Regions from separate parts of the Micromonospora sp. NBC_01412 genome, predicted to be linked through region 1. Evidence: riboswitches for the same ligand, from Rfam matches in the RefSeq annotation. Region 1 holds a riboswitch; each other region holds the start of a gene.
What was found. A riboswitch is a leader RNA that binds a small molecule or an ion and turns the genes downstream of it on or off. The one in region 1 is predicted to bind cyclic di-AMP.
Positions count from the first base shown of each region.

Region 2: another riboswitch for cyclic di-AMP. It lies ahead of OG617_RS14375 (NlpC/P60 family protein); the one in region 1 lies ahead of OG617_RS06165 (coiled-coil domain-containing protein).
Region 3: another riboswitch for cyclic di-AMP. It lies ahead of OG617_RS16890 (coiled-coil domain-containing protein); the one in region 1 lies ahead of OG617_RS06165 (coiled-coil domain-containing protein).
Region 4: another riboswitch for cyclic di-AMP. It lies ahead of OG617_RS24130 (C39 family peptidase); the one in region 1 lies ahead of OG617_RS06165 (coiled-coil domain-containing protein).

Region 1 is NZ_CP109528.1:1,419,452-1,426,518, forward strand. Features, by position in the region: gene OG617_RS06150 (alpha/beta fold hydrolase) at 1-892, shown strand, start outside; gene OG617_RS06155 (HelD family protein) at 1,082-3,199, shown strand; gene OG617_RS06160 (cation diffusion facilitator family transporter) at 3,313-4,227, shown strand; cyclic di-AMP (ydaO/yuaA leader) riboswitch at 4,381-4,510, shown strand; gene OG617_RS06165 (coiled-coil domain-containing protein) at 4,515-5,585, shown strand; gene OG617_RS06170 (SRPBCC family protein) at 5,673-6,143, opposite strand; gene OG617_RS06175 (STAS domain-containing protein) at 6,279-6,653, opposite strand; gene OG617_RS06180 (hypothetical protein) at 7,005-7,067, shown strand, end outside.
Region 2 is NZ_CP109528.1:3,142,372-3,149,438, reverse strand. Features, by position in the region: gene OG617_RS14390 (zinc metalloprotease) at 1-366, shown strand, start outside; gene OG617_RS14385 (pyridoxamine 5'-phosphate oxidase family protein) at 441-1,001, opposite strand; gene dcd (dCTP deaminase) at 1,101-1,679, shown strand; gene OG617_RS14375 (NlpC/P60 family protein) at 1,731-2,771, opposite strand; cyclic di-AMP (ydaO/yuaA leader) riboswitch at 2,784-2,924, opposite strand; gene OG617_RS14370 (N-acetylmuramoyl-L-alanine amidase) at 3,136-5,127, shown strand; partial or broken gene OG617_RS14365 (IS30 family transposase) at 5,200-5,643, opposite strand; gene ltrA (group II intron reverse transcriptase/maturase) at 5,716-7,067, opposite strand, start outside.
Region 3 is NZ_CP109528.1:3,656,824-3,663,890, forward strand. Features, by position in the region: gene OG617_RS16885 (carbonic anhydrase) at 1-710, shown strand, start outside; gene OG617_RS16890 (coiled-coil domain-containing protein) at 789-1,811, opposite strand; cyclic di-AMP (ydaO/yuaA leader) riboswitch at 1,815-1,946, opposite strand; gene OG617_RS16895 (YibE/F family protein) at 2,113-3,519, opposite strand; gene OG617_RS16900 (hypothetical protein) at 3,963-4,643, shown strand; gene OG617_RS16905 (DUF305 domain-containing protein) at 4,735-5,364, shown strand; gene OG617_RS16910 (metal-sensitive transcriptional regulator) at 5,433-5,735, opposite strand; gene OG617_RS16915 (heavy-metal-associated domain-containing protein) at 5,880-6,089, shown strand; gene OG617_RS16920 (hypothetical protein) at 6,118-7,067, shown strand, end outside.
Region 4 is NZ_CP109528.1:5,453,669-5,460,735, forward strand. Features, by position in the region: gene OG617_RS24115 (acyltransferase family protein) at 210-1,463, shown strand; gene OG617_RS24120 (hypothetical protein) at 1,621-2,082, shown strand; gene OG617_RS24125 (hypothetical protein) at 2,214-2,975, shown strand; cyclic di-AMP (ydaO/yuaA leader) riboswitch at 3,309-3,450, shown strand; gene OG617_RS24130 (C39 family peptidase) at 3,640-4,536, shown strand; gene OG617_RS24135 (alpha/beta fold hydrolase) at 4,773-5,507, shown strand; gene OG617_RS24140 (CDP-glycerol glycerophosphotransferase family protein) at 5,577-7,067, opposite strand, start outside.

The sequences.
Region 1 (7,067 bases):
CGACGTACGGCTGCACGTCGAGGTGTCCGGGCCGGCGGACGCCGAGGTCACCGCGTTCCTGCTGCACGGCTGGACGCTGGACGGGCGGAGCTGGCACCGGCAGCTCGCCGGGGTCCGCGAGCGGTTCGGCGGCCGGGTCCGGGTGGTGACCTACGACGCCCGGGGGCACGGCCGGTCGAGCTGCATGGCGCTGCGCACCGCCACCCTCGCCCAGCTCGGCGACGACCTGGTCGCCGTGCTCGACGCGGTCGCCCCGGCCGGGCCGGTGGTGCTGGTCGGGCACTCGATGGGCGGCATGACGATCATGGAGTACGCGCACCGCCACCCCCGGCACTTCGCAGCCCGCACGGCCGGGCTGGTCTTCGTCTCGACCACGGCCGAGGGGCACACCCACACCGCCTACGGCCTCTCCCCGCGCATCGCCCGGCTGATCCGGCTGGCCGAGACCGCCGGGGCCGGGGTGCTGGCCCGCTGCGGCGCGTGGCGCCCGCCCCGGGCGCTGCTGCGGGCCCTGCGGCCCAGCATCCGCTGGATGCTCTTCGGCGATCACTGCGAGCCCACCGACATCCGACTGGTCACCTCGGCGGTGGCCCGCGCCTCGCTGCGCTCGATCGGCGGCTTCCGGGCCTCGATCGGGACGCAGCACCGGCTGGACACCCTCGCAGCGCTGGCCCGCCTCCCGGCGGCGGCGCTGGTCGGCGACCGGGACCGGCTCACCCCGCCGCCGTGCGCCGAGTCGATCGCGGCGGCGCTGCCGGCGACCGAACTGACCGTCTGCCCGGGTGCCGGGCACATGCTGATGATGGAGCGGCCGGACCAGGTGAACGCCGCCGTGGCCGGCGTGCTGCACCGGGCCCTGGCGGCCGCGCCACACCCGGCTTCCCCGGCCTGACCGGGGCCGCGCCACAGGTGTGAGCGGCGGTCCGGGACGTGGGCTGGCTCGCGCCGGGACGTGGGCTGGATCGCGGCGACGGCATGGCCCCGCGTCCCGGTCGACCGGTGGCCGTACCCTCTCCGGTTAGCCCGGCGCGCGGCCTGCGCCCCGGCGCGGCCGTCCGCCGCCGTCTGCGAGGAGCTGCGCGTGACCGACCGGACCACCCTGGAGCAGGAGATCGCCGTCGAACAGCGGCATCTCGACCGGGTGTACGCACGCCTCACCGAACTGCGCCGCTCGGCCGCCCAGGCCGAGAAGGACGGCTACCAACTGGCCCGGGTGGGGAACTTCGGCGCGCTCGTCGAGCGGGACGCGATGGTCTTCCACGCCGCCCAGCGCCGGCACCGGCTCGACGCCGAGCACGAGGGGCTGGTCTTCGGCCGGCTGGACCTGCGCGACCGGCAGGTGCTGCACGTCGGGCGGCTCGGGGTGCGCGGCGAGGACGCGGAGACCCTGGTGGTGGACTGGCGGGCCCCGGCCGCCGCCGCGTTCTACCAGGCCACCCCGGCGCAGCCGATGGACGTGGTGCGGCGGCGCACCATCGGGTCCACGTCCGAGCGGGTGACCCGGATCGAGGACGACCTGCTGGACCCGGCGGCTGCCCCGCCGGACATGGCGGTGGTGGGCGACGGGGCGCTGCTGGCCACCCTGTCGCGGGCCACCGGCCGGGGCATGCGGGACATCATCGCCACCATCCAGCGGGAGCAGGACGAGGCGATCCGCTCCCCCGGCTCCGGGGTGACGATCGTCTCCGGCGGCCCGGGGACGGGCAAGACGGCGGTCGCCCTGCACCGGGCGGCGTACCTGTTGTACTCCGACCGCAGCCGGTACGCCGGCGGCGGCATCCTGGTGGTCGGCCCGTCGGCGGTGTTCGTGGAGTACATCGCCTCGGTGCTGCCGTCGCTGGGCGAGGAGACCGCGACGCTGCACTCGCTCGGCTCGCTGTTCCCGGGGATGGACGCGACCCGCACCGACCCGCCCGAGGTGGCTGCGGTGAAGGGATCGCTGCGGATGCGACGGGTGCTGGAGCAGGCGGCGCGGGACGCGGTGCCGGGCGGGCCGGGCGAGCTGCGCCTGCTCTACCGGGGCGCGCTGCTCCGGCTGGACCACCGGGAGCTGGACAGCATCCGGGACCGGGCGCTGTCCCGGGGGGCCCGCCGCAACGAGGCGCGCCGGGCCGGCTTCGACGGCGTGTTCGCCGCGCTGTGGGCCCAGGCCCGGCGACTGAGCATCCGCCAACTGCCCGAGCAGCCCGCGTTCGAGGCCGAGATCGCCGAGCGGGCCGATTTCCGCGAGTTCCTGAAGGCGTGGTGGCCCCGGCTGCACCCCCGGCACGTGCTGGGCTGGCTGGCCCGCCCGGACCAGCTGCGCCGGTACGCCGGGGGGATCCTGTCCCGGGCGGAGATCGGCCTGCTCTCCGAGGCGTACCGGACGCTGGACACCGAAGGTCTCACGATCGCCGACATCGCCCTGCTGGACGAGTTGGACGCGCTGCTGGGCAAGCCGATGCAGCCGAAGCGGGCCAAGCGGGACCCGTTCCAGCTCGCCGGGGGCGTGCGGGAGCTGAGCACGCAGGCCGACCGGCAGCGGGCGGCCCGGGAGGCGGCCCGGGAGCGCCCGGAGGACTACCGCGACTACGCGCACGTGGTGGTCGACGAGGCGCAGGACGTCTCCCCGATGCAGTGGCGGATGGTCGGCCGGCGCGGCCGGCTGGCGTCCTGGACGGTGGTGGGCGACCCGGCGCAGACCGCGTGGACGGGCGCGGAGGAGGAGCTGACCCGGGCCCGGGACCAGGCGCTGGGCCGGCGACGCCGGCACCAGTTCGAGCTGACCACCAACTACCGCAACTCGGCGGAGATCTTCGCGGTGGCGGCGGCGGAGATCCGCCGGCTCTACCCGGACCTCAGGCTGCCCAGCGCGGTGCGGTCCACCGGCGTGGAGCCGGTCGCGCTGACCGTGCCGCCGGCCGAACTCGAACGGGCCACCGTCGCGGCGGTCGCCGCGCTGCTCGGCGAGGTGGAGGGGACGGTCGGGGTGATCACGCCGGTACCGCGCCGGGACGAGGTCGCCGGCTGGCTCGCCGGCCTGGCCGCGCCGCGCCTGCAGGTGGTGACCAGTCTCCAGGCCAAGGGCATGGAGTACGACGGGGTCGTGCTGGTCGCACCGGCCGAGATCCGGGCCGATCCGGGCTCCGGCGTGCGGACGCTGTACGTGGCGCTGTCCCGGGCCACCCAGCGGCTGACCACGATCGATCCGACCGGCTGACCGGCTGACCGACCGGCGCCCCGTCCCCGGTCGGACACCGGACGTTCACTTGCACACATAGCGATGTGAGCATACATTTGGCCGAGTCCGGATCGGGGACGGAGGGTGTTGGCGTGGGCGCAGGTCATGACCACCACGGCGCGGTGGCGAACGCCGCGGACCGCCACTCAGGGCGGCTCTGGGCGGCCTTCGCGCTGCTCGCCACCCTGATGATCGTCGAGGCGGTGGCCGCGTTCGGCACCGGCTCGCTGGCGCTGCTCTCCGACGCCGGGCACATGTTCACCGACGTGCTCGGCATCGGCATGGCGCTGGCCGCGATCACCGCCACCCGGCGGGCCACCACCGACCCCCAGCGCACCTTCGGGCTCTACCGGCTGGAGGTGCTCGCCGCGCTCGGTAACGCCGTCCTGCTCAGCGGCGTCGCGGTCTACGTCCTCGTCGAGGCGGTCCGCCGGTTCGGCGAGCCGCCCGAGGTGACCGTCGGCCCGATGCTCGCGGTGGCGACGCTGGGCCTGCTCGCCAACGTGGTCGCGTTCGCCCTGCTGCGCAGCGGGGCGAAGGAGAGCATCAACCTGCGTGGGGCGTACCTGGAGGTGCTGGGCGACCTGCTCGGGTCGGTCGGGGTGATCGGCGCCGCGGCGCTGATCGCCGTCACCGACTGGTGGTGGGCGGACCCACTGGTGGCCGTCGCGATCGGCGTGTTCATCCTGCCCCGCACCTGGCGGCTCGGACGGGCCGCGGTGCGCATCCTGGTGCAGGCCGCGCCGGAGCACCTCCAGGTGACCGCCGTGCACGACCGCCTGGCGGCGGTGCCCGGCGTGGTCGAGGTGCACGACCTGCACGTCTGGACGCTGACCTCCGGCATGGAGGTCGCCTCCGCCCACCTGACCATGGCGCCGGACGCCGAGGTGGGCGCGGTGCTGGCCGCGGCCCGCACCGCCCTGCACGAGGACTTCCACATAGAGCACGCCACGTTGCAGGTGGAGCCCGGGGAGTCGGCGGGCCCCTGCGGGCCGACCGGCTGGTGATACCCACACCCATCAATCAGGTGATGTATTGTGCCTTCATGCCGGTTTTAAGCGTATTGGCCCACGCACCGTCCGTCACGGACGCAGCGGGGGACCCATCCGCACCGGTAGGCTCTCATCCGGTCTCCGCCGGGCGGCGCCCTCCGGCGCCTGCGGTGACCGCCGCCTAATCGCCTCCTGGCGAGCCGGGGAACCATGTTCGTGGGGTGTATCCGCATGAGCGGTAGGGATCTTCCGTCCCGAACCCGTCAGCTAACCCGGTCGGCGGCTGACGGAAGGACATGCGTATGCCAGTAGTGGCACCTGTACGAAGGACCGCCGCCCGGATGGCGGCGATGCTGGTGCTGACGCTCGCCGTCGGCCTCGGGTTCGGGCCGGTGGCCCCGGCCGGCGCGGCCCCGCCCACCGGTCTGCGAGCCGCCGCGCCCGGCCAGGACGAGGAGGGCGGCACCCCGGCCCTGCGCGCCCAACTCGAGGCGGCCAGCAAGGGCTACCTGGACGCCAAGAACGCCCTGGCCCGCTCGGTCAAGCGGCAGCAGCAACTCGGCAGCCAGCTCAAGACGGTCGAGGCAGAGCTGACCGTACGCGGCGCCAAGGTCGACGAGATCGCCGGCGTGGCGTACAAGTCGGGACGACTCAGCCCGGTGTCCGCGCTGCTCAACAGCACCAGCCCCGCGGGCTTCCTGGACCGGATCGCCGCGCTGGACGCGGTCGCCACCAACGAGGACCGGGCGCTGCGCGACCTGCTGGAGACCCGGGACCAGGCAGCCAAGACCCGGCTGGCCCTCGACGGGGAGATCCGCGAGCAGCGCAAGCAGGTCACCGTGATGGCCAAGCGCAAGCAGCAGGCCGAGCAGGCCCTGACCGTGGCCAACGAGAAGGCCAGCGCCAGCGGCGGCGGGTCCAACCGGGGCACCTCCAGCGCGAACGCCACCCCGGCGAAGCGCAACTCCGACGGGTCCTGGCCGTCGGAGTCGTGCAGCGTGAACGACCCGACCCCGGCCAGCGGCTGCATCACCCCGCGGACGCTGCACGCGCTCCAGCAGGCCAAGGCGGCCGGCTTCACCCGGTACGTCTCCTGCCACCGGCCCAGCGGCTCCGGCGAGCATCCCAAGGGGCGGGCGTGCGACTTCGCCGCCCAGAAGGGCGGATTCGGCGGGGTGGCCTCCGGCGGGGACCGCACCTACGGCAACAACCTGGCGGCGTACTACATCCGCAACGCCGACAACCTCGCCGTCCTGTACGTGATCTGGTTCAAGCAGATCTGGCTGCCCAGCAGCGGCTGGAAGTCGTACAGCGGGGGCAACGGGGACCCGTCCAGCGACCACACCAACCACGTGCACCTGTCGGTGTACTGACCGCGCGTCCGGTGGCCCCACCCGGGGCCACCGGACGTCACGCGCACAAGCTGTTGAACCGGGCTGCGGTCGGCCCGGCCGCGCCGCTCAGGCCTGCTGGGCGGGGCCGTCCCCGGCGCGGTCCAGCACCTCGCCCAGCCTCCGGGCCAGCCCAAGGTGCGCCGAGCGGGCCTGCCGGAAGGCGTACCGGAACAGCGGCGCCGGGGCGGCGAGAGTGATCTCCACGTCGATCCGGACCACCCCGCCCGGCTCGTCACGCAGCCGGGTGCGGTTGCGCACGGTGGTGGCCGGCCGCTGCCGGGCCACCGTGACGATCTCGTCGTCGGTGACGACCAGCACATCCGCCTCGTACGTCACCGGGAAGCGCAGCGGCCCGGCGGCGAGCCGGTCGGTGATGGCGTAACTGGCCCGGGCGCCCGGCCGGGGCGGCAGCCGGCGCACCCGCGTGATCAGCGGATGCAGCTCACCCTGCCGGGCCAGGTCGCCGAGCAGCGCCACCGCCTCGGCCCGTGGGCAGCGGGCCTGGACCGAATACTCGAAGGTGTCTCGCCGAAGCACACCCCGATCGTCCCCCACCCGGCCCCCGGAGGGAAGGACCACCGCCCCGTCCAGGCGAACCGGCCCCGGCGCACCGACCTGGCGGCGTATCCCCCGGAGGGGCGGCGGAGACGGGACGCCCGGGGCGGGCGGCCGTCAGGCGCCCGGCAGCGCCTCGGGGGTGGGAGTGGCGGCGCCGGCGCCGGCGTAGTAGGGCTCCGGGGCGCCGAACAGGCCGAGCAGCCCGGTCACCCAGAGCTGCCGGTGCACGAACCGGCTCGGCTCGGTGACGACCAGCTTCACGCTGCTGACCTCGGCGGTCTGGAAACCAGCCACCATCGCGCTGATTCCGACGGAGTCGATGAAGGTGACGAGGCGCATGTTGAGCTCAATGCGGGCGGGACGCCCCTTGGCGAGCACCTCTGCGATGGCTTCGCGCACCTCGTACGCGGTGTCGACGTCGATTTCGCCACGCGGGACGATCTCGATGACACCACCAGACAGGACCGACTTCACGATCGACAGGCTCACGCGAGCACCTCCACTCGCCCGTTCACGGGCGCCTCATCAGTACGCGGGCCGCGACCGAGAGTATTCCTCCGACGGCCTCGGTCGCCACCCCTCGGGATGAGCAATTCCTGGATCAAGGCACAGCGGCTGGCCCTTATCCGGACTTTTCAGGTCCTGCTCAGCGGACGATCGGCCCGGAAGCCGATGTCGCCGACCCAGGGTAACGGTGACCCCCGACCTTCGCGCGCACATTGTGTGCCGGGCGTGCCTCGCGGGACCCGGTGAGAGAGGTCACGGCGGGCGATCCGCCACCGTTGCCCGCCCCGCCTACGCTCGGTGGCGTCCGTCACCCGTACTACGGAAGGACCACTCATGATCCGGAGATTGGCCGGCCTCGCCGGCGTCGGCGTGTTGCTCGCCCTCATGCTGGCCTGT
Region 2 (7,067 bases), 1.7 Mb from region 1:
GCGACCTTCCCGCAGAAGAAGCTGAACAGCATGGACGGCGTCGTCGTGCTGAGCGAGTCCCTGCCGGGCGGCACCGCCACCAACTACAACCAGGGTGACACCGGCACCCACGAGATCGGCCACTGGCTGAACCTGTACCACACCTTCCAGGGTGGCTGCTCCGGCTCGGGCGACAGCGTGAGCGACACCCCGGCGGAGGCCTCGCCGGCGTTCGAGTGCCCGACCGGGCGGGACACCTGCACCGCCACCGGCAAGGACCCGATCACCAACTTCATGGACTACACCTACGACTCGTGCATGCACCAGTTCACCGCTGGGCAGGCGAGCCGGATGCTGACCGCGTGGAACGCGTACCGCGCGGCCTGACGCACCCCTGTTCCTGACCCTCCGGTGCCGGCTCCGTCCTTCGACGGGGCCGGCACCGGCGTCGTCGTCGGGGGTCAGGCCGCCGCGCGGTGGGCGCTGCGGGCGTGCCGGGCCAGCCCCTGATCCGGCACGCCCACCGGGGCGCCGCCCGCGCCGCCGGCAGCCCGGTGGTCGAGCCACACCTGCACGGCCGGCTGCCCCGGGCCCCCGCCCGGGAAGACGGAGCCGCCCTGGTAGCGGCGGGCGAGCATCGCCACGTCGACGGTGAACTCGAACAGCCGCCAGTCCACCTGCGGGGCGGCCCGCCCCAACTCGGCGAGCCGGGCCACCCGGGCCTGGTCGGTCACCGGCCGGGCGTGCCCCGCCACGTACGCCTCGTCGTCGCTGTCCTCCGGCGGGAAGGAGTGCAGCGCGTAGCGGCCGTCGCGTTCGAGGTCGCGCCGCTTCGGCGAGTCGACGATGAAGCAGAAGAGCCCGTCGTCGGTGATCACCGGGGAGACCGGGTGCACCCGGGGCCCACCGTCGGCGCGGACGGTGGCCAGGTAGCCGAAGCCCGGCCCGTACTGCTGCATGAGGAGGCGGATCCCGCCGGCGAGTCGTGGCTCGTCAGCGGCGAATTCGGACCAGGAAGCCATGCCGACATTCTATCGAACACGTGTACGACAGGCGAGCGCGGCACGCCGGGTGCAGCGGGCGATGACAGGCCCACCGACCAGGGTCGCTATGGTGTGGCGATGCTGCTCTCCGACCGCGATCTCGTCAGCGAGCTGAAGGCTGGCACGCTCGCGCTGGAGCCGTTCGAGCCCACCCTGGTACAGCCGTCGAGCATCGACGTGCGCCTCGACAAGCTCTTTCGGGTCTTCAACAACCACCTCTACACGCACATCGACCCGTCGGTGCAGCAGGACGACCTGACCTCGGCGGTCGAGGTGCCCGACGGCGAGCCGTACGTGCTGCACCCGGGAGAGTTCGTGCTCGCCTCCACGCTGGAGGTGATCTCGCTCGGCGACCAGCTCGCGGGCCGGCTGGAGGGCAAGAGCTCGCTGGGCCGGCTCGGGCTGCTCACCCACTCGACCGCCGGGTTCATCGACCCGGGATTCTCCGGTCACGTCACGCTGGAGCTGTCCAACGTGGCGAACCTGCCGATCACGCTCTGGCCGGGCATGAAGATCGGCCAGCTCTGCATCTTCCGGCTCTCCTCGCCGGCCGAGCACCCGTACGGGTCGAAGGTGTACGGCTCGCGGTACCAGGGCCAGCGCGGCCCGACCCCGAGCCGCTCCTGGCAGAACTGGCACACCTGGCCCACCCGCTGACGGCGCGGGCGTGGTCGAGGGGCCCGTCCCGCAGAACGGGCCCCTCGCCGCTCAGTCGGGGCGGCCGTAGCTGTTGATCTGGCCGTCGTCGACGCGCTTCATCTTGACGGGCTGGCCGGCCTGGGAGGCGTGCACCACCCAGCCGTTGCCGACGTACATGCCGACGTGGTGCAGGTCGGCGTAGTAGAAGACAAGGTCGCCGGGGCGCAGGTCGGCGCGGCTCACCCGGGCGGTCACCGACCGCTGCTGGGCCGCGTTGTGCGGCAGCGACACGCCGGCCTTGGCCCAGGCCGCGAGCATCAGGCCGGAGCAGTCGTACGAGTTGGGACCTTCGGCGCCCCAGACGTAGGGCTTGCCGATCTGGGCGCAGGCGAACTTCACCGCGACCCCCGCGCCGCCGCCCGGGTAGGCAGCCGGGCAGGGGGCGGGCCGCAGCGCGCCGCCACCGCCGTTGCCGTACACCTTGAGCCGCAGCTTCTGGAGCCGGTCGATCTCGGCGTTGATCTGCTTCCGCTTGGCGGCGAGCTGCGCCTCGGTGCGGGCGAGCTGGGTGACCATCTCGTCCAGCGGCTTCTTCTTCGCGTCCAGTTCGTCGCGGAGGTCGATGACCGCCCGGACGTCGCGCTGCTGGCGCTCGGCGAACTGGTCGAGCAGCTCCAACTGCCCCATCATCTGACCGGGCGAGCGGCTGCCGAGCAGCGCGTTCACCGCCGAGAGGTTCTCACTCTTGTACGCCTCGACGGCGAGGCCGCTGACCTTGTCCATCGCCTCGTCGACCCGGCGTTGCAGCGGCCCGATCTGCTTGGCGAGCGCGTCGGCCTGCCGGCGCTTGAGGGCGAGGTCCTGGCGGGTGGCGTTGTGCCGCTCGATGAGCGGTTCGAGCTTGTTCCAGTCCTGGTCGATCTGCCGCTCGATCTCGGCGACCGAGGGGTCGGCGTGGGCCGCGATCGGGGCGCCGGTCAGGACGACGGCGGCGCCGGCCAGGGCGGCGAGGGCGGTGGTGAAGCGTGACCAGCGTGGGCGCGGCGCGGCCGGCATCCGGTCGGCGAGCGCCGACCGGCGTGACGGGCGCCGCGGGGCATGGTGTGCCACCGGGCTCCGTTCTCCTTCTTCCCTGACCGCCTACCAGGTTAGCTGACGGGTTCGGGCGGGAAGGGAGAGCGCCCTACCGCAGCGGCGCTGCGGATTCACCCCGGCGTACCTGGGTCCCCGGCTCGCCCGGAGGCGACTCGGCGGTGTCGGACCGTCACCGCCCGGCTGGGCGGTACAGCTACCGGCCGACGATTGACCAGAGTAGAGACGTCCGTTATCGATCCGCAACCCGCCAGGCCGTGACACGGCATACCACACCACCGTGTGGAAGTTTCCTTCACATCAAAACGCCTGGTGGAAAGCTATTGACGCGGGAGGACGACGGCGGGAGGGTGACCTCATCAACATCCACTCGGGAGGTTCAATGCCCCGTTTTGTCGCGTCGTCGAGCAGGCGGATCCTGCTCGGTGCCGCCGTGGCCGCCACCACGGCCCTCGTGCCCCTCGGTACCGTAGCCACCCCGGCCGCAGCCGGCCAGACCCCCGACCGCCAGCAGCAGTACGCAAACGCCGCCGCCGAGTACGGCGTGCCGGAGAGCGTCCTGCTCGGCGTCTCCTACCTCCAGTCCCGCTGGGACACCAACGCCGGCACCCCCAGCACCAGCGGGGGGTACGGGCCGATGCACCTCACCGACGCCGAATACGTGACCGGCCTGCCCACCGGCACCCACCACGACTCCGGCGACGAGGACCCGCGGGGGGACGACTCCCGCCCGGCCCCCGCCGCCGCCCAGCCGTCTGCCGACGAGGCCCCGACCGCCGAGTCGTTGCAGACCCTGGACACCGCCGCCACCCTCACCGGGGCCGACGAGGCGGCCCTGCGCGCCGACGCGCCGACGAACATCCGGGGCGGGGCGGCGCTGCTCGCGTCGTACCAGCGGCAGATCGGCGCCCCGGTCGGGGCCGGCACCGACCCGGCGGCCTGGTACGGCGCGGTCGCCCGGTACGCCGGCGCGGACGGCGCCGACGCGGCGGCGGCCTTCGCCGACGAGGTCTTCGGCACCATCGCCGGCGGCGAGAGCCGGGTGACCGACGACGGGCAGCGGGTGACCCTCGCCGCCCGCGCGGTGACCCCGCAGAAGTCCTGGCTGGACCGGCTCGGCCTGCGCCTGCCGGAGCGCCCCGACGGCCTGGAGTGCCCGTCGAGCATCTCCTGCGAGTGGATCCCCGCGCCGTACCAGTCGCTCGGCGCCGACCCCGGCGACTACGGCAACCACGACCTCTCCGACCGGCCGAAGCGGCAGAAGGTCGAGTACATCCTCATCCACGACACCGAGGCCAGCTACGCGAGCACCCTCAGGATGGTCCAGGACCCGACCTACGTGAGCTGGCACTACACGCTGCGCTCGGTGGACGGGCACATCGCCCAGCACGTGAAGACCAAGGACGTGGCCTGGCACGCCGGCAACTGGTACATCAACTCCAAGTCGATCGGGCTGGAGCACGAGGGCTTCGCCGCCCAGGGCACCTGGTACACCGAGGCGATGTACCGCACCTCGTCGAAGCTGGTCCGGTACCTCGCGCTGCGGCACGGCGTCCCGCTGGACCGGCAGCACATCATCGGCCACGACAACGTTCCCGGCACCGTCGCGGCGAACGTGCGGGGGATGCACTGGGACCCGGGCCCGTACTGGGACTGGTCGCACTACTTCGACCTGCTGCGCGCGCCGGAGCTCAACACCGGCACCCCGCTGACCGGCATGGTGCGGATCGACCCGGACTTCGCCACCAACCGGCCGGCGTTCACCGGCTGTGTGACGGCAGGCGTGCCGTGCCCCTCGCGCGGCTCCTCGGCGGTGGTGCTGCGCAGCGCGCCGCGCGCCGACGCGCCGCTGGTCAACGACGTCGCCCTGCGCCCCGACGGCTCGCCGGCCACGATGCACATCTCCGACCACGGGGCCCGTGCCTCGTCGGGGCAGACGTACGCCCTGGCCGGCCGCGAGGGCGACTGGACGGCGATCTGGTACCTCGGGCAGAAGGCGTGGTTCCACAACCCGTCCTCCGCGCCCACGGCGGCCTGGACCATCGGCCTGGTGGCCACCCCGAAGGCCGGGAAGGCGACGATCCCGGTGTACGGGCGGGCGTACCCGGAGGAGGCGGCGTACCCGGCCGGCGTGCCGTACCAGCCGATCTCGCCGTTGCAGTACACCCTCTCCGCCGGCCAGCGGTACGCCGTCGGCAACGTGCTGCCCAGCGAGTACTACCGGGCCACCACGTTCGACGGCTCGGCGCCCGGTGACTGGACGGTGATCCGGGGCGAGAAGAAGTACGTGCAGATCCAGTTCGGCCACCGGATCATGTACGTCGACCGCGCCGACGTGAACCTGGTGCCGTCCCCGCTGGGCGCGCCCCGCTGACGGTTTCCTCGGCACGACGAAGGCCCCCGGTCGGGTGGGCGGTTTCTGGGGGTCCTCGCAACACCTGATGGCTTAGGTGGCTGTCAGTAGATCACGCAGACGCTCGGCTGGGTTGTCCCAGCCGAGCGTCTGTCGTGGGCGGCCGTTGAGTTCTTGAGCGACGTGCTCAAGGTCTGCGGGTCCGTGGACCGACAGGTCGGTGCCCTTGGGGAAGTACTGGCGGAGCAGGCCGTTGGTGTTCTCGTTGGATCCGCGCTGCCAGGGCGAGTGCGGGTCGCAGAAGTAGACGGGCACCCCGGTGGCGAGGGTGAACTGCTTGTGGGCAGCCATTTCCGCGCCCTGGTCCCAGGTCAGCGATCCGCGTAGGTGGGCCGGCAGTGTGCCGATGAGATCCACCAGCACGTCGCGGACTTCTTCGGCGGTGTGCCCGCCGGGCAGATGCCCGAGCATCACGTACCGGGTGGCGCGCTCGACCAGCGTCACGATCGCGGACTGGTTGCCCGCGCCCATGATCAGTCGGGTAGCCCCGGCGCATTGCTGCGCCGGGGCCCCCTCAGAACCGTGCTTGCGGCGTTAACCGCACACGGCTCAAGCAAGCCCTGGAGGCTCGCTGACGGGCAGAATGCTTGGCCTTTGGCCTTCGCCGGCTGGCTGCCGTCGGAGGCAGTACGCGTGTATGAGACGGGAATGAATAGCGTCCGGCTTACCGTCGATCGGGGCGACGACATGTTGTCTGACGATCGCCTTCCGGATCGTGCGTGTCCACAGTTCCCATTCGGTTGGGGTCTGCGGCGCGTGCTCGGCGTGTAGCAGAAACCCTCGGCAGAGCGAACATCGACCTTGCTGTTTCTTCAAAAGATACAGCGTGGCTTTGCCCGTTGCTGGAGGTCCTTTGCAGCGCCGATCGGCCCAATACTTGCTGAGAGCAGGATCGTCCGGGGACGCCGTGCCCTTGACCAGTTGGTGCCGGACGATCTTCGTCCAGGAAAACTTGATCAGGTAGGAGCCGCTGTCACGGTCACCAAAAACCCACCTGTCCTGCCTGGCCTGGTTGAACCGGCCGAAGTACCTGTCAACGATCCAGTGCTTCGACTTATTCGGGTGGCTGTGTTTCGCCCACTTGTAAAGCAGAATCCACACATAGTTGTCCAGCGCCGTGAATATCTCGCTCGACACCACCGTCCGGTAATAGGCAGACCAGCCCCGGACGATGGGGTTGATCTTGTAAAGCACCGCCGCCGCGTTAGCTCCTCGCAAAGCTATTATCTCGCCGCGTAGCCTTTCCCGGATCCGTCTCAATGCCGCCTTGCTCGGTCTGATCAGCAGTTTCCCGTGATAGCGGCGGACGTTGAACCCCAGAAAATCGAACCCATCGCCAGCATGGACGATACGAGTTTTGCCCTCGTTGAAGGCTAATCCTCTGGACGTCAGCCATTGCCGTAGCCTTTCCTTGGCCTGGTCGGCCCGCTCATGGCTGTGGCACATCACGACGAAATCGTCTGCGTATCTCACCAGCACCGGACTGTCTGTTACCGCACTGCCGGCATCTCTGCCGGCTGTGAGGTAACGGACCCCGGCGGCATTCTCCATTCCATGCAAAGCCACGTTGAACAGCGTCGGGCTGATCACTCCGCCTTGGGGAGTTCCTTCCCCGGTCGGGGCGAACCGGCCATTATCGATCACACCTGCTTTCAGCCATCGTTCCACTCGATCCCTGGCGGGAAACGCGCCAAGCAATGTCAGCAGGTGCCGGTGATCGATCCGGTCGAAGGCTGCCGTCAGGTCAGCGTCGAGGATCCACACCCGCTGCGGGTTCTTACCGTTGAGCGTGGAATAGATGGCCCCGATCGCGTCGTGACAGCCGCGGCCCGGCCGAAATCCGTAGGACTTCGGCTCAAATCGGGCCTCCCATTCAGGTTCCAACGCGTTCGCTGTCAAGG
Region 3 (7,067 bases), 2.2 Mb from region 1:
GAAACCACCGGTTCGTCACCGGCGTGCCGCGTCACCCGAACCAGGACGCCGGCCACCGGGCGGCCGTCGCCGACGGCCAGCACCCGTTCGCGGTGATCGTCGGCTGCTCCGACTCCCGGCTGGCCGCCGAGATCATCTTCGACCGGGGACTGGGCGACCTCTTCGTGGTCCGCACCGCCGGGCACACCGTCGGCCCCGAGGTGCTGGGCAGCGTGGAGTACGCGGTGACCGTGCTGGGCACCCCGCTGGTGGTGGTGCTCGGCCACGACTCCTGCGGCGCCGTGCAGGCGGCCCGGGCGGCGGCCAGCACCGGAACCCCGCCCGTCGGCCACCTGCGGGCCGTGGTGGATGCCGTGGTGCCCAGCCTGCGCCGGGCCGCCGAGCGCGGGGTCGAGGACATCAACGGGATCGTCGACATCCACATCGCGCAGACCGTCGAGGCGATGCTCGCCAACTCGTCCGTGCTGGCCGCCGAGGTCACCGCCGGGCGGTGCGCGGTGGTCGGGATGTCGTACCGGCTCAGCGCGGGCGAGGCGCGGACGGTGGCCGCGGTGCCCGCCGGCTCCGTCCCGGCCGTCACCGCGGCCCCGGGCGCTCCGGCCCCGGCCGCCTCCGCCCTGGCCGCCCAGGACGCAATCACCCCGTCCCCGGGAGCCGCCCCGCTCCAGGGGGCCGCCCCGACCACCCGGGCGGCCCCGGCCGCCGCCTGAGGCGCTCGTGGGACCGCGACACGACGAGGGCCGCCCCGCAAGGTGTGTGGGACGGCCCTCGATCGCGTGGCGGCGTCGTCAGAGCAGCGACATGTGTACGTGATCTGTGTGGTCGGAGGGTCCGCTGTAGGACTTCCAGCCGGTCGCCGGGAACCAGATCTGCCGGTTCCAGATGACGTAGTAGATGCCGAGCCGGTCGGCGTTGCGGATGAGGAACGCGGCGAGGTTGTTGCCGTACATCCGGGTGTCGTTGTTGTGCCAGGGGGCGAACCCGCTGTTCTGCAGCGACCAGTCGCAGGCCCGGCCCTTGGGGTGCTCCCACGGCCCGCCCGGGCGGTAGCAGCCGACGAACCGGTGGAAACCGGCCTTCTTGGTCTCCTTGTACGCGTGCAGCGTGCGCGACGTGATGCAGCCGGAGGTGGTCGGGTCGTTCTCGCTGCACGACTCGGGGGGCCAGTCGCCATCCGAGCCCCGGCCCGGCGCGATCTTCGCGACCGGGGACGTGGCGTTGACCAGTCCGCCGGTGAAGCCCTTGCCGCCGACCAGTGCGAGGGACTTCTCGGCGTCGTGCTTCTTCTTCGCCATGATCGCGGTCTGCTTCTGCTGCTCGCGGATCTCGGCGTCGACCGCGATCTTGGCCTGTTCCGCCCGCTCCTTGGCGTCGTTGACCTCGCCCAGCTTCCGAGCGTTGATCATATTGAGCTGGTCGAGGGCGGTGGCGCGCTCGACGAACGAGTCCGGGGCGCCGCTTTCCAGCAGCACCGCCATCGGGCCGATCCGCCCGGTCCGGTACGACTGGGCGGCCATCTCGCTGATCTGTGGGGCGAGCGCTTCCAGCTCCTGTTCGGCCAGCTTCACCTCCTGGGCGAGCTGGAGCTGGCGCTTCTTGGACTTGTCGAGCTTCGCCTTGGCCTGGGTGTAGTCCCGGTTGGCGGCCTCGATGACGTCGGTGATCAGCTTGGGCTCGTCGTCCTCCTCGTGCCCCGAGGGTTTGGGGGTGGAGGGCGCGGCCAGCGCCGGGATGGCCGGCCCGGCGAGGATCGCCAGCGCGGCGAACACGGCCGCCACGGGTGCCAGCCAGCGGCGCAGGGGTGCCGTCACAGTGTTCCCTTCCATCGACCGCCGACCGGGTTAGCTGACGGGTTCGGGGCGGAAGTGGCCCCTACCGCTGTCGCGGATTCACCCCAGGTACCTGGGTCCCCGGTTCGCCTCGCGGCGATTGGGCGGCGGCACCGCAGGCGCCGCTGCGCGCCTTCGGCGGTGACCGGCAGCGAGGTTACCCGACAGTCCTCGTGGGGATCTACGTCCGGATGCCGACTAAAAGCGTCATTTTGCAATTGCTTTCGGTAGTCGGTGACGCGGTTCTCACGCGTGCCGCCACTCTCGGTCACGCTGCGGAGTGTCACCATGCGCTGTCCGTGCTCCCTTCTCGGCCGGCCCACCGGGCCGGGGGATCGGTGGGGCGGGCCGGCCCGCCCGGAAACCGGTCGTCGGGCCGCCCACCGCTGAGCGCCTCCAGCGCGAGGTCCCGCTCCGCCGGGTGCCGGCCGGCGCCGGGGGTACGCGAGGCTGGCACGTCCCCGTCGCCGCCCGGCCGGCCGGGTCGGGCCGTGGCGGCCCGGCCCGCCGCGGTGACCATTGCGGCCAGCCCGGTCGTCAGCGGCACGGCGGCGATCAGGCCCAGTGTGGCGACGGCGCTGCGGACGATCTCCTGAGCCATGAACTCGGTGGTCAGGATCTCGGTCACCGGGCGGGAATCGGCGGTGAGCAGGAGCAGCAGCGGCAGCGACGCGCCCGCGTACGCCAGCACGATGGTGTTCACCGTGGACGCGATGTGTGCCCGGCCGACCCGGGTGGCCGCCCGGTAGAGCTGCAACCGGGACAGCCCCGGGTTGGCGTGCGCCAGCTCGGTCACCGTGGCCGCCTGGGTGACCGTGACGTCGTCGAGCACCCCGAGCGAGCCGATGATGATGCCGGCCAGCAGCAGGCCGTGCAGGTCCACGTCGCCCCGGAACATCGACAGGGTGGTGGCGTCCTCGCTGCCGTACCCGGTGAGGTGGGTGGCGGCGGTGGCCAGGGTGCCGAGGACGCCGGTGAGCACCAGGCTGCCCAGGGTGCCGAGGACGGCGACGGAGGTCTGCGCGCTCACCCCGTGAGTGAGATACAACACCACGAACATGATCAACGCCGAGCCGACGATGGCGATCAGCAGCGGTGACCCGCCGGCACCGATCCCGGGCAGCACGAACGTCAGCAGGATGGCGAAGGTGGCGGCCAGGCCGGCCAGGGCGGCCAGCCCTCGCCAACGGCCGAACGCGACGATCGCCAGCGCGAACACCACCGCCAGCCACACCAGCGGGGTGCCGCGCTGGTGCTCGGCGATGTTGTAGGCGCTCGCCGACGGGTCGGCCGGGTCGGTCAGCTCGACCAGGACGATCCGGTCGTCGACCGCGACGGTGGGCGCGCCGGGACCGGTCGGGACCGGCGTCTCGACCTGCTGCCCCGCGTCCGGCCCCTGCTCCACCCGTACGGTGACCGTGCCGCACGGGCCGTCCTGCGCGCCCGGCCCGCCCGAGCTGTCCTCCGGCGTCTCCGGCTGCGGCGGGCACGCCTCGGTGACCACCCGGGTCACCGTGCCGTGGTACCGGGGCACCGCCGCGCTGCCGTCGCCCCGCGGGCCCCCGTCGCGGGGCCAGAGGACGATCGCCGCGATCACGGTGATCACGAAGAGCGGCACCACGGTCGCGACGAGGACCCGCCGCACCCCGGGTGGGGTGGGCGGGGCCGGTCGGGTGTGGTCGGCGCCCATCGACGGTCTCCAAACGGTGTCAGCGCGGGGTGCGGCCCGGTGTACCGGGCGGTTCAGCGTTCCCGTCGTCCGGCCCGGCCCGGCCCGTCCGGCCGGACTTTGGCGGGGACGGTGCCCGCGCCGTCACGCATGGAGAACACGGGGTGGGACGGCGCGGCGGCCCGGCACCGGCCGCCGGGTCGGCGCCACCCGGCGGGGTGCGCGGGGCGGGCGATGCGGAATCCGGACAACCATCGCCCGGAATGGTAGCCATCCCCACCTGGGAACGCCGATCGCGCGTCGGCCTGCCCGCCGGAACATGCCCCCGACTGGCCTCCGGGTCGATCGTCCCGCCCTGGGTGCGGGGGCAGGTCACCGCGCCGGCCGGGACCGGTGGGCGGCGGTGCGGCCGCCCGTGGCGTGTTCGGCCCGGGCGTCCCGCCGGACCGGCTAGCGTGGACCGGGTGCGGATGGCGACGGTGCTGACTGCCGGGCGGTGGGCCCGGCTCGCGCTGCTGGTCTGCACCCTGGTCGGGCTGGCCGCGATGCACACCCTCGGCCACGGCGCCCACGGCGGCGGGGACCACGGCGGTCACGACCGGGCCGGGCCTCCCGACGCGCACCTGGCAGCCTCCTCCCACGCCGCCGCGACGGGCGACGCTTCCGCCATGACCGACGTGGTCGGCGCTGCCTTCCCCATGGTCGACGCGGCCGTTCCTGTGGCCGCCGTGGTCGGCGCTGCCCTCCCCGTGGCCGCCTTGACCGGCGTGGCCGTTCCTGTGGCCGGCGTGGTCGGCGCGGCCTCTTCCGTGGCCGAGGTGGGGGAAGGCGCCGTGCTCCGGGTCGGCGTGACGCGGGTGGGCGCGGTGCGGGTGTTGCCCGAGGGCTGTCCGATGGCGGGGTGCTCGTCCACGCGGCTGCTGCCCGCCGGCGATCCAGGTGCCGGGCCGCCCGGCTGGAGCATCTGTCTGGCTGTGCTCGGGGCGCTCGCGTTGGCGCTGTTCGTGGCCGTGCTCCTGCTCAGCGGGGTGCGGGCGGTCGGCCCGTCCGCCCGTCGGCTGGGCGGGCCGCCCGCCGGTCCGCGTGCCCCACCGCCCCGGCCGATCGGCCTGCGGCTGGCCGAGACCTCGGTGTCGCGCACGTAGGACGCCCCGACGCGGGCGCCCGGCCTCTGCTGCCGGCGACCCGTGTCCCCGTCCTGCCCGCGTACGCACTCGACACCGAAGGATCCAGACCGTGACCACTCGTACCATCGCGCGCCGCGTCGCACTGGCCGGCGGGGCGCTCGCCGCCGCCCTGGCCCTGACCGCCTGCGGCTCCGCCGACCACGCCTCCTCCGGCCACGACACGCAGCCCGCCGCGACCGGCGGCGCACCGGCCAGCGGATCGGCCACGTTCGGCGACGCCGACGTGATGTTCGCCCAGATGATGATCCCGCACCACCGGCAGGCGGTGGAGATGGCCGAGCTGGCCGACACCCGGGCCGCCGACGCCGAGGTCAAGCACCTCGCCGTTGAGATCAAGGGTGCCCAGGGGCCGGAGATCGCGACCATGACCGGCTGGCTCGCCGGGTGGGGCCGCCCCGTCCCGTCGGACGGTCCCGGGCACGACATGCCGGGGATGGACCACGGCATGCCCGGGATGATGTCCGCCGCAGACCTGACCAGGCTGGCGGGCGCGACCGGCGCCGAGTTCGACCGGCAGTTCCTGACCATGATGATCGCCCACCACGAGGGTGCGATCACCATGGCGAAGGAGGAACTGGCGAAGGGCACGAACGCCGACGCCAAGGTGATGGCCCAGCGGATCGTCACCGCCCAGCAGGGCGAGATCGACGCCATGAACAAGATCCTCGCCCGGCTCTGACGTCGGCGGTCTTGTAGGTGGGGGACGGGTCTCTACGGCCCGTCCCCCGGCCAGGCCGGCGGGCGCGGTCAGCCGCGCTTCATGAGGCGGCCGACGGCGGCCATCATCTCGGTGGCCATCTCGTCGGCCCGGCCCTCGGCCGCGCCCTCGTGCATGCAGTGCCGGGCGTGCCCGTCGAGCAGGCCGAGGGCGACCTTGTCGAGGGCGGCCTGGATCGCGGAGATCTGGGTGAGCACGTCGATGCAGTAGCGGTCCTCGTCGACCATCTTTTCGATGCCGCGGACCTGGCCTTCCACACGGCGGAGCCGTGCGAGCAACTGGTCCTTGCTGGCGGTGTACCCCCGGGTCGGGGCGGGCGTCGGTGCGGTCATGCACCGAGAATAGCCTACCCCTAGGGGGTATGCTACGGTCATTGCGACGGGGATACCCCCCATGGGTATCTGATGCCGGAGACGGCTGTGGTCCGCCTCACGATTACCCCCCGGGGGTAGCGTGGGTGGGAGAGGAGAATTGCGATGGTCACCACGACGTACCAGGTGCAGGGGATGACCTGCGGGCACTGCGCCAGCTCGGTCAGCGCCGAGGTCGGCGGGATCGAGGGCGTCAGCGACGTCCAGGTGGAACTGGCCTCCGGCCGGGTCACCGTCACCAGCGAGGGCCCGTTGGACACCGACACCGTGCGCGCCGCCGTCGACGAGGCCGGTTACGACCTCGTCGGCGCGTGACGCCGCCCGCACAGAACCGAGGTACCCGATGAACACGGCGACGAAGCTGAGCGGTTTCGCCCTCGGGCTCGCGGCGGTGTTCGGCGCGGCGTACGGGGTCGGCCGGGTGGCCGGCCCCGTCGCCCCGGCCGCCGAGACCCGCCACGATGCCGGTGACCCCGACCACAGCAGCGCCGCGCAGCCCTCCGGCGGCGCGCACTCCTCCACCGACGATCCCGCGCCCCACCTGCCCGGCGGGCTGCTCGTCTCCGACCGGGGCTACACCCTCGCCCCGGTGGCCGCGCCGGCCGGCGAGTTCGCCTTCCGGATCACCGGCCCCGACAATGCCCCCGTCACCCGTTACGACGTCGCGCACGACAAGCGGATGCACCTGATCGTCGCGCGGCGGGACCTCTCCGGGTTCCGGCACGTCCACCCGGAGCTGGCTTCGGACGGCACCTGGCGGGTCGCTTCCCCGCTCGGCGGCCCGGGCGTCTGGCGCGCGTTCGCGGACTTCACCCCCACCGGCGGCCCGGCGCTGACCCTCGGCGTCGACGTCACCGTGCCCGGCCCGGTCGACACCCGGCCGCTGCCCGCGCCGGCGACCAGCGCCACGGCCGACGGCTACACCGTCGCCCTGGCCGGCTCGCCGCAGCCGGGCCGCGCCACCGAGCTGACCCTGACCGTGAGCCGGGACGGCACGCCGGTCACCGACCTGCAGCCCTACCTCGGCGCGTACGGGCACCTGGTGGCGCTGCGCCAGGGGGACCTGGCTTACCTGCACGTGCATCCCGAGGGCGCACCCGGGGACGGGCGGACCCCGGCCGGGCCGGCGGTGACGTTCTCCGCGGAGTTCCCCTCGGCCGGCGCGTACCGGCTCTACCTCGACTTCCGACACGGCGGGGCGGTGCACACGGCCGAGTTCACGGTCGTCGTGGGCGTCCCCGCCGTGCCCACCGGCCCGGCGACGAGCACGCCGGCCGCCACCACCAGCCCGAC
Region 4 (7,067 bases), 4.0 Mb from region 1:
AGACCGCGATATTAGGCCATCGGACGCCCGCTCCTGGCATTCGCGTCTCCCGGCGACCGCCGATGCGGGGGCCGGGCGGGCCCAGCGGGTAGGGTGCCCGGCGGGCGGCACCCGCCGGCCCGCCACGACGCGGCGGCGCCGGCCGCCCGGGGCGACACGAGGCGAGGAGGCGCGGTGCTGGTGACCCTGCGGACGGACGGGCCGCCGGCATGACCAGCGCACCGACCGTCGTACGACCCGAGCCGCCCGCCCGCCCGGCGAGCCGGCTGCCCTCGCTGACCGGGCTGCGCTGGATCGCCGCCCTGCTGGTCTTCGGATACCACGCCGGCACCATGCGGATCGTCGCCGAGCCCGACTACCAGGCCGTCATCGACCGGCTGTTCACCCTGGGCCTGTCCGGGGTCGAGTTCTTCTTCATCCTCAGCGGGTTCGTGTTGGTCTGGTCGGCCCGCGACGGGGACCGCCGACGCGACTTCTGGCGCCGCCGGCTCGCCAAGATCTACCCCAACCACCTGCTGATGTGGGGTGTGGTGCTGCTGACCGGCGTGTGGGTCTTCGCCGACCCGGTCAACATCCGCGCCGCGGTGGAGAACCTCCTGCTGCTCCAGGCCTGGGACCCGACCCCCGGCTACTTCTACAGCGTCAACTCGGTGAGCTGGTCGCTCTCCTGCGAACTGTTCTTCTACTTCTGTCTGCCGTTCGCGTTGCCGCTGGTCCGCCGGGCGCGGCCCGGGGTGCTGTGGGCGGTGGTGGTCGCGGTGCCGTTGCTGATCGTGGCGCTCTGGCCCGGTCAGCAACTGGTGCCGCAGGAGAGCACCTGGTGGTTCACCCAGGTCTTCCCCGTCGTACGGTCCCTGGAGTTCTGGATGGGCGTCGCCGCGGCCGAGCTGCTGCGCCGGGGGCGCTGGCGGGGTCCCGGCCTCACCGCGGCCAGCGTGATCTTCGTGGCCACCTGGGTCGTCGCCTCGCAGTGGATCCGCGCCGAGCTGTGGGCGGCCCTGCTCGCGGCGGCGTACCTGCTGGTCATCGCCGCCGCAGCCGACGCGGACGTGCGCGGCGCGCGGACGCCGTGGCGGTCCCGGCCGATGGTCTGGCTCGGCGAGGTCTCCTTCGCCTTCTACCTGGTGCACGTCTTCGTCATGGTCACCGTGCTGCGGCTGGCCGACCGGCTCGGCGTGGGGCTGCCCGGCTGGTGGGGGCCGCTGGCCGTGGTCGGCTTCCTGCTGGTGAACCTGGGGCTGGCCGCGCTGCTGCACCGGTGGGTCGAGATGCCGCTGACCCGCCGGCTCGGGCCGCCCCGCCGACCCCGCCCGCCGGCTCCCGGCGGCGGGACGGCCCCCGGCGACCCGCCGGAACCGCCCGGACCGGCGACGACGGCCGCCCCCACGACGGCCGCCCCCACGACGGCCGCCCCCACGACGGAGCGCCCCCGCGAGTACGTCGCCGTCCCCGAGCGGCGCTGACCGGCCCCGCTCCCGCGCCGCCCGCCGGGGTGCCGCCAACGCGCCCGCGACGGGTGGGCGGGTGGGCCGGCGGGCCGGGGAAGAACCGGACGATCGGGACGTCGCGACACGCCCCGCCAGCGGTGCGCCCCGCGGCCGGCTTCGGTAGCGTGAGCGGGTGCTTCCCGTCGCGCCGACTTGCCCCCTGTGGTGGGTCGCGCGCTGGACCGCCCGGATGCTCACCAGCCTGGCCGTCGCGGTCGCCTTCTCGCTGGGCGCCGGATCGCTGTCGTTCGACCCGGCGCCGCCCGCCGACGCGGGCGGCCAAGCCCCGGCCTGGTCGCTGGCCGGCAGCCTGCCCGTGGTCGGGGCTCCCGACCACGACCCCGTGCCGGCCTGGTCCCTGGTCGGCAGCACGCCCGCCATCGGGGCGTCCGACCACGGCCCCGCCCCGGCCGCCGGGGTGCGCGCGGCCGGCCCCGGCCGGGCCGCCGCCGACACCCCGGCCGCCCCCGCGCACCCCGCCGCGGTCCCGCCCGGCCCGGCGGGCCGGTCCGTGGTCGACCCGGCCCCGGCGCCCCGGATGCCCGTCGGCCCCGCCCCGGCGACCGCCGGGTCGCGCGCGCCGCCGCGCGGCTGACCCGCCCGCGACACCGCCCTCTCGCGAAACCTCACCACCGCACCCGTCCGCCCGGCCCGGTGGCGCCCCGCGCCCCACCCGGTGGCGCGCGGAGCCCGCTTCCCGCATCCACCCTCCGTGAGGTGCCGACCATGGACATCGTTCTCTACCAGTTCCTCGTCGAGGTGCCGCTGGCCGCCGCCATCTGGTCGGTGCTGCTCGTGGTGGCGCTCGGGGTGCTCACCGCCCTGGTCGCCCGCCCGCAGCGGGACCGGCCGGCGGTCGACCCCGCCCCGCCCGCCGTCGACCCGGTCATCGAGGAGGCCACCGACCTGCGCCGGTACGCCGAGGAGGTGGGGGTGGCCGCCGTCGGCGCCGCCCGGACCGCCCGCCGGCGGCGCGAAGCGTGGCTGGCCGCCCAGGACGCCCTCGATCGGGCCTGGCAGGCGTACGACGAGGCGGAGGCCGCCGCGCGGCGCTTCTCCGGCGCGGGGGCCCTGCCTGCGCCGCGCACCCCCCGAACCCCCGCCGAGTACGCCGCCCGGGAGCGTTGGCTGCACCACGCCGCGACGGCCGCCCACCTGCGCGGCGAGCTGTCCATCCGGCAGCTCTGCGACGTCTTCGCGCACCGGGGCGGCTGGAACCCCCGGCTGCACCCGGCCCAGCAGGAGGTCGTGCTGGCCCGGGCGGTGCGGGACGGGAGGCAGGCCGGCCACCGGGCGGCGGTGGCCCGGGAGCGGGCGGCCTGGCGCGACGCCGAGCTGGCCGCCGAGGCCGCCCGGACGCTGGCCGTCGAGGCGTACGCCGCTGCGGAGCGGGCCCGCCCCGTCCGGTCGCCCACGCCCCGGGCAGCGACGGCGGCGGCCGGCCGCATCGTCCCCGCCGCCCGCTGGCGTCCGGCCCGGGCCGGCTGACCCGATCCGGGCGGTAGCTGACCCGATCCGGGCGTCGCGGTGGCCGGCCCCGGATTTCTTGGGTGATGCCGGTCACGTCGCTCGGGTAAACGGGCAGTCGACCCATCGGGGTGGATCGGCCGACACAACTCACCGACGATCACGACCAATCGTCCGGTTGTCGCCCTGCGGCACCCCGAAGGCCCGTAATCCCATTGAGTCACGTCAGTTCCCAATGTGCCGCAAGAAAGTTGATCGGAGAGGGTTTAGGCAGGTGGGAGGGGGTTGGCAGGGCTTCGACCGGCCAGTAATGTCGGCCCGTCCGGTGCGGTACCCGATCGCAAGAGGCGACGCCGCGCCGACCCGCTCAATCGTGACCATCACGAACCGGGGACCCAATGCAGTGTGGGGTGAATCCGCGGGCCACGGCCTGCGGTAGGGCGATCTTCCCGCCCGAATCCGTCAGCTAACCCGGTAGGCGGTGTCGGAAGGAGTGCCATCCTCGTGCAGCGCGACCCCATCCCTCGGTTGTTCCTCCACTGCGGCGCCATGGTGCCCGCGTCCGTCGCCCCTGGGCTGACGAGCTGACCCGCGCACCCGCCCGTACGCCCGGCTGACCGGGCGTCTTCCCAGAGCGGTCCCCACCGGCCGTGGACGTCTCGTCCGCGCCGCCGTGCGACGACGCATGCCCGGGTGCCCCGCTCTCCGCCCCACCCCCGTGGAGGAACACGTGAACGACCACCTCAAGCGGCAGTTGCGACGTCTCGCCACCGAGCGCCCGTACCAGGTCGTCGCCGGCTCGGCCGCGGCGCTCCTGCTGGCCTCCGGCACCGGTGTGCTGCTGGCCGGCGCCGACGACACCCCCGCCCCGCGGCAGACCACCAACGCCGCCGTGGCCGAGATCGCACCCCGCCTCGACGGCGTGGCCAGCCGCGCCCAGGCCCGGGTCGGCGCGACCGCGTCGCCCAGCGCCTCGCCGTCGCCGAGCGCCACCACGGCCGCGCCGAACCCCGACCTGACCACCAAGGCGGCCCCGAAGCAGACCACGGCGAAGGCGGCCGCCCCGAAGCCGCCGTCGTCGAAGTCCCTCGACTACGACTACCAGGCGCAGACCACCTACTTCTACTGCGGCCCCGCGGCGGTTCGCAACGCGCTCTCCGCCACCGGCGTCGGGAGCAACCAGGACGGGCTGGCCAGCCGCCTCGGCACCACCGAGATGGGCACCAACTCGGCCGAGGACACCACCCGGGTGCTCAACGAGATGGTCAAGGGCGACCCGTACCGGACCCGGATGATCCCGGGCGGCGCCGCCACCCGGGCCCAGATCGACCGGCTCCAGGCCGACGTGGTGACGGCGGTCGGCGCCGGGCGCGGCGTCGTGGTGAACATCGCCGGCGACGCCACCGACGTCGACGGCGGCTGGCACTCCTTCCCCGGCGGCCACTACATCGCCGTCGTCGGCTACCGCAACAACGGCAGCACCGTACGGATCGCCGACTCGGCGAACCCGGCCGTCCCGGCGTACTGGATCAGCACCACCGCCCTGGCGCACTGGGCGGCGACCAGGGGCTACTCGGCCTGATCGCCCTCCCCCCACCGGCCCCGGCTCACCCTGTGAGCCGGGGCCGGTGCCGTCTCACCCCGGCCGGGCCGCCCGTCGCCCGCCCCGGTCCGACCCCGCCCCGCCCGTGCCCCGACCCGGTCCGCCCGGGTCCGTGTCGTGTCCCGCCCGGGTCCGTGTCGTGTCCCGCCCCGGTCCGTGTCGTGTCCCGGTCCGGCCTCTCGCCCGGCGGGCCGCGCGGTGCGACACTGCGCTGCGTGACCGACGACACGGGTACCCGGCGCGTGGCTCTGCTGCTGCACGGCATGGGCGGCACGGGGGAGGTGTGGCTGCCCTGCGCGCCGCTGCTGGAGAGCCGCTGGCCTGGCCGGTGGCTGGCGCCCGACCTGGCCGGCCACGGCTGGTCGCCGGCGCCGTCGGTCTACACCTTCGCCGGGCTCGCCGACCGGGTGGCCGAGGGGCTGCGCCCCGGCGACCGGCTCGTGGTGCTCGGGCACTCGCTTGGCGGGGTGGTCGGCCTCGCGCTGGCCGCGCGCGGCCGAGGGCTGCCTGTCGACGCGGTGGTCGGTCTCGGGATCAAGGTCGCCTGGTCGGCCACCGAGCTGGACCGGGCCCGCGAGCTGGCCGCCCGCCCCGTGACCTGGTTGGCCTCCCGGGACGAGGCGGCCCGCCGCTACCTGCGGGTGTCCGGCCTGGCCGGGCTGGTCGCCCCGGACGATCCCGTGGTGGACGCCGGGCTGCGCCGGGAGGGCGGCCGGTGGCGGCTGGCCATGGACCCCGCGGTCTTCGGGGTCGGCGCACCGGATCTGCCCGCCCTGCTGGCCGCCGTCGACGTCCCGGTCCTCCTGGCCCGGGGCGAGCACGACCCCATGGTCACCGACGCCCAACTCGGGGAACTGGCCGTCCCGACGGCCACCCTGCCCGGCCTCGGCCACAACGCACACGTCGAAAACCCCGCCGCCGTCCTATCCCTCCTGACCCCCCACCTCTGACGGGACACGGTCCCGTTGATCAAGAGGTTTCCGTCGGCTCTGCGCCCAACCCTGACGCAAACTTCTTGATCAACGCGGGGGTCGGGGGTGGGGGTGGGGGTGAGAGGGAAGAGGGGTGGTTGGGCGGGGGGTGGGTGGGGTCCAGGTTGGGGTCAGTTCGTGGCGGGCTGCCGTCAGGAATGCCTCGGCGTACTGCTGGGTGGGGAAGTCGCCCAGGTAGCGGGAGCGGGTGGCCCAGCGGGCCGTTGCCTGCGGGTCGGTGTCGAGCAGGTGGCCGAGCACCTCGTCGAGGTTGGCCGCGTCGCGCCGCAGCACGTAGCCGGAGCCGGCCAGGGGGAACAGCTCGACGAACCGGTCGCCGTCGCCACCCATGTCCGTGACCGCGTACGGCTTGCCGGAGTAGAGGTAGTCGGAGATCACCCCGGAGACGTCCGAGAGCAGCGCGTCGGAGCGGTTCACGCAGTCGACCAGGGACATCTCCCGGCTGGCCGCGGCGCCCCAGACGTGCTGCCGGCCGGTGCGGGCCCGGTCCGCGGTGAGCAGCTCCGTGAGCCGGGCGAGCTGCCGCGCCGACGCCGGGTTCTGCCCGGTGTACGGGTGGGCGCGCAGGATCACCGTCGCGCCCCGGGCCAGCAACCCCCGGACGATGGTCTCGCCCACCGGCAGGGAGCAGTAGTTCGCGTCGGCGTGGTGCCCGGTCCAGGTCGGGGTGTAGAGCACCGTCGGGTTGGCCAGGCCGGGGGTCTGCTCCCGGCGTACCTCGATCGACTCGACCTGCGGCCGGCCGACCACGACGAACTTCTCCGCCGGGATGTCCACCCCGGCGCGGGCGTACCGGTCGATCGCGGCCGGGCCGGCCACGAAGATCCGGTCGAAGATCGCCGAGACCGGGTTGGCGCTGGGCGCCTTGTCGCTGTCGCCGTGGTGGATCTGCACGTGGGTGAGCTGGGTGAACCGGATGCAGTGGCTGTTCTTCGCCCCGTGGTTGACGTAGAACGCCACCTTGAGGCTCGGCACCAGCGCCTCGTCCATCGCCTTAAGGGTGGGGCAGTACACCACCGGGGCCGTGGTGGCCGCGGCGATCGGGGCGAGGAACTCCGGCTCCCGCACCATCACGAGGAACGGCCGGCCGATCCGCTCCAGGTAGGGCAGCCACATGGTGACCTGGTACTCCGACCCCGGCGGGGCGGAGAAGTGCAGCAGGAACTCCGGCCGGTGCGCCCGCAGCGCCCGGGTCACCGCCCCGCCCCCGGTCCCCGGCCGGAACCGCCGGCGGGCCAGGTCCAGGGCCACCGCCCCGGCGCCCGCGCCGACGCCCAGCGCCAGCAGCAGGGCGACGAACGGCGGCAGCACCAGCGCGGCGGCCAGCGCCACCGCGGCGAGCAGCACCAGCAGGGCGTCGCCCAGCCGGCCGGCGACCAGCGGGGCCCACGACCGGGCCGGGAGGTTGGCGGCCCGGATCTCCAGGTCCCCGGCCTGCCGCAGCGGACCCACCAGCAGCACCAGCCCCAGCAGCACCAGGGCCGTGGCGGCCAGCGCCGGGTCGAAGCCGGCGTCGAG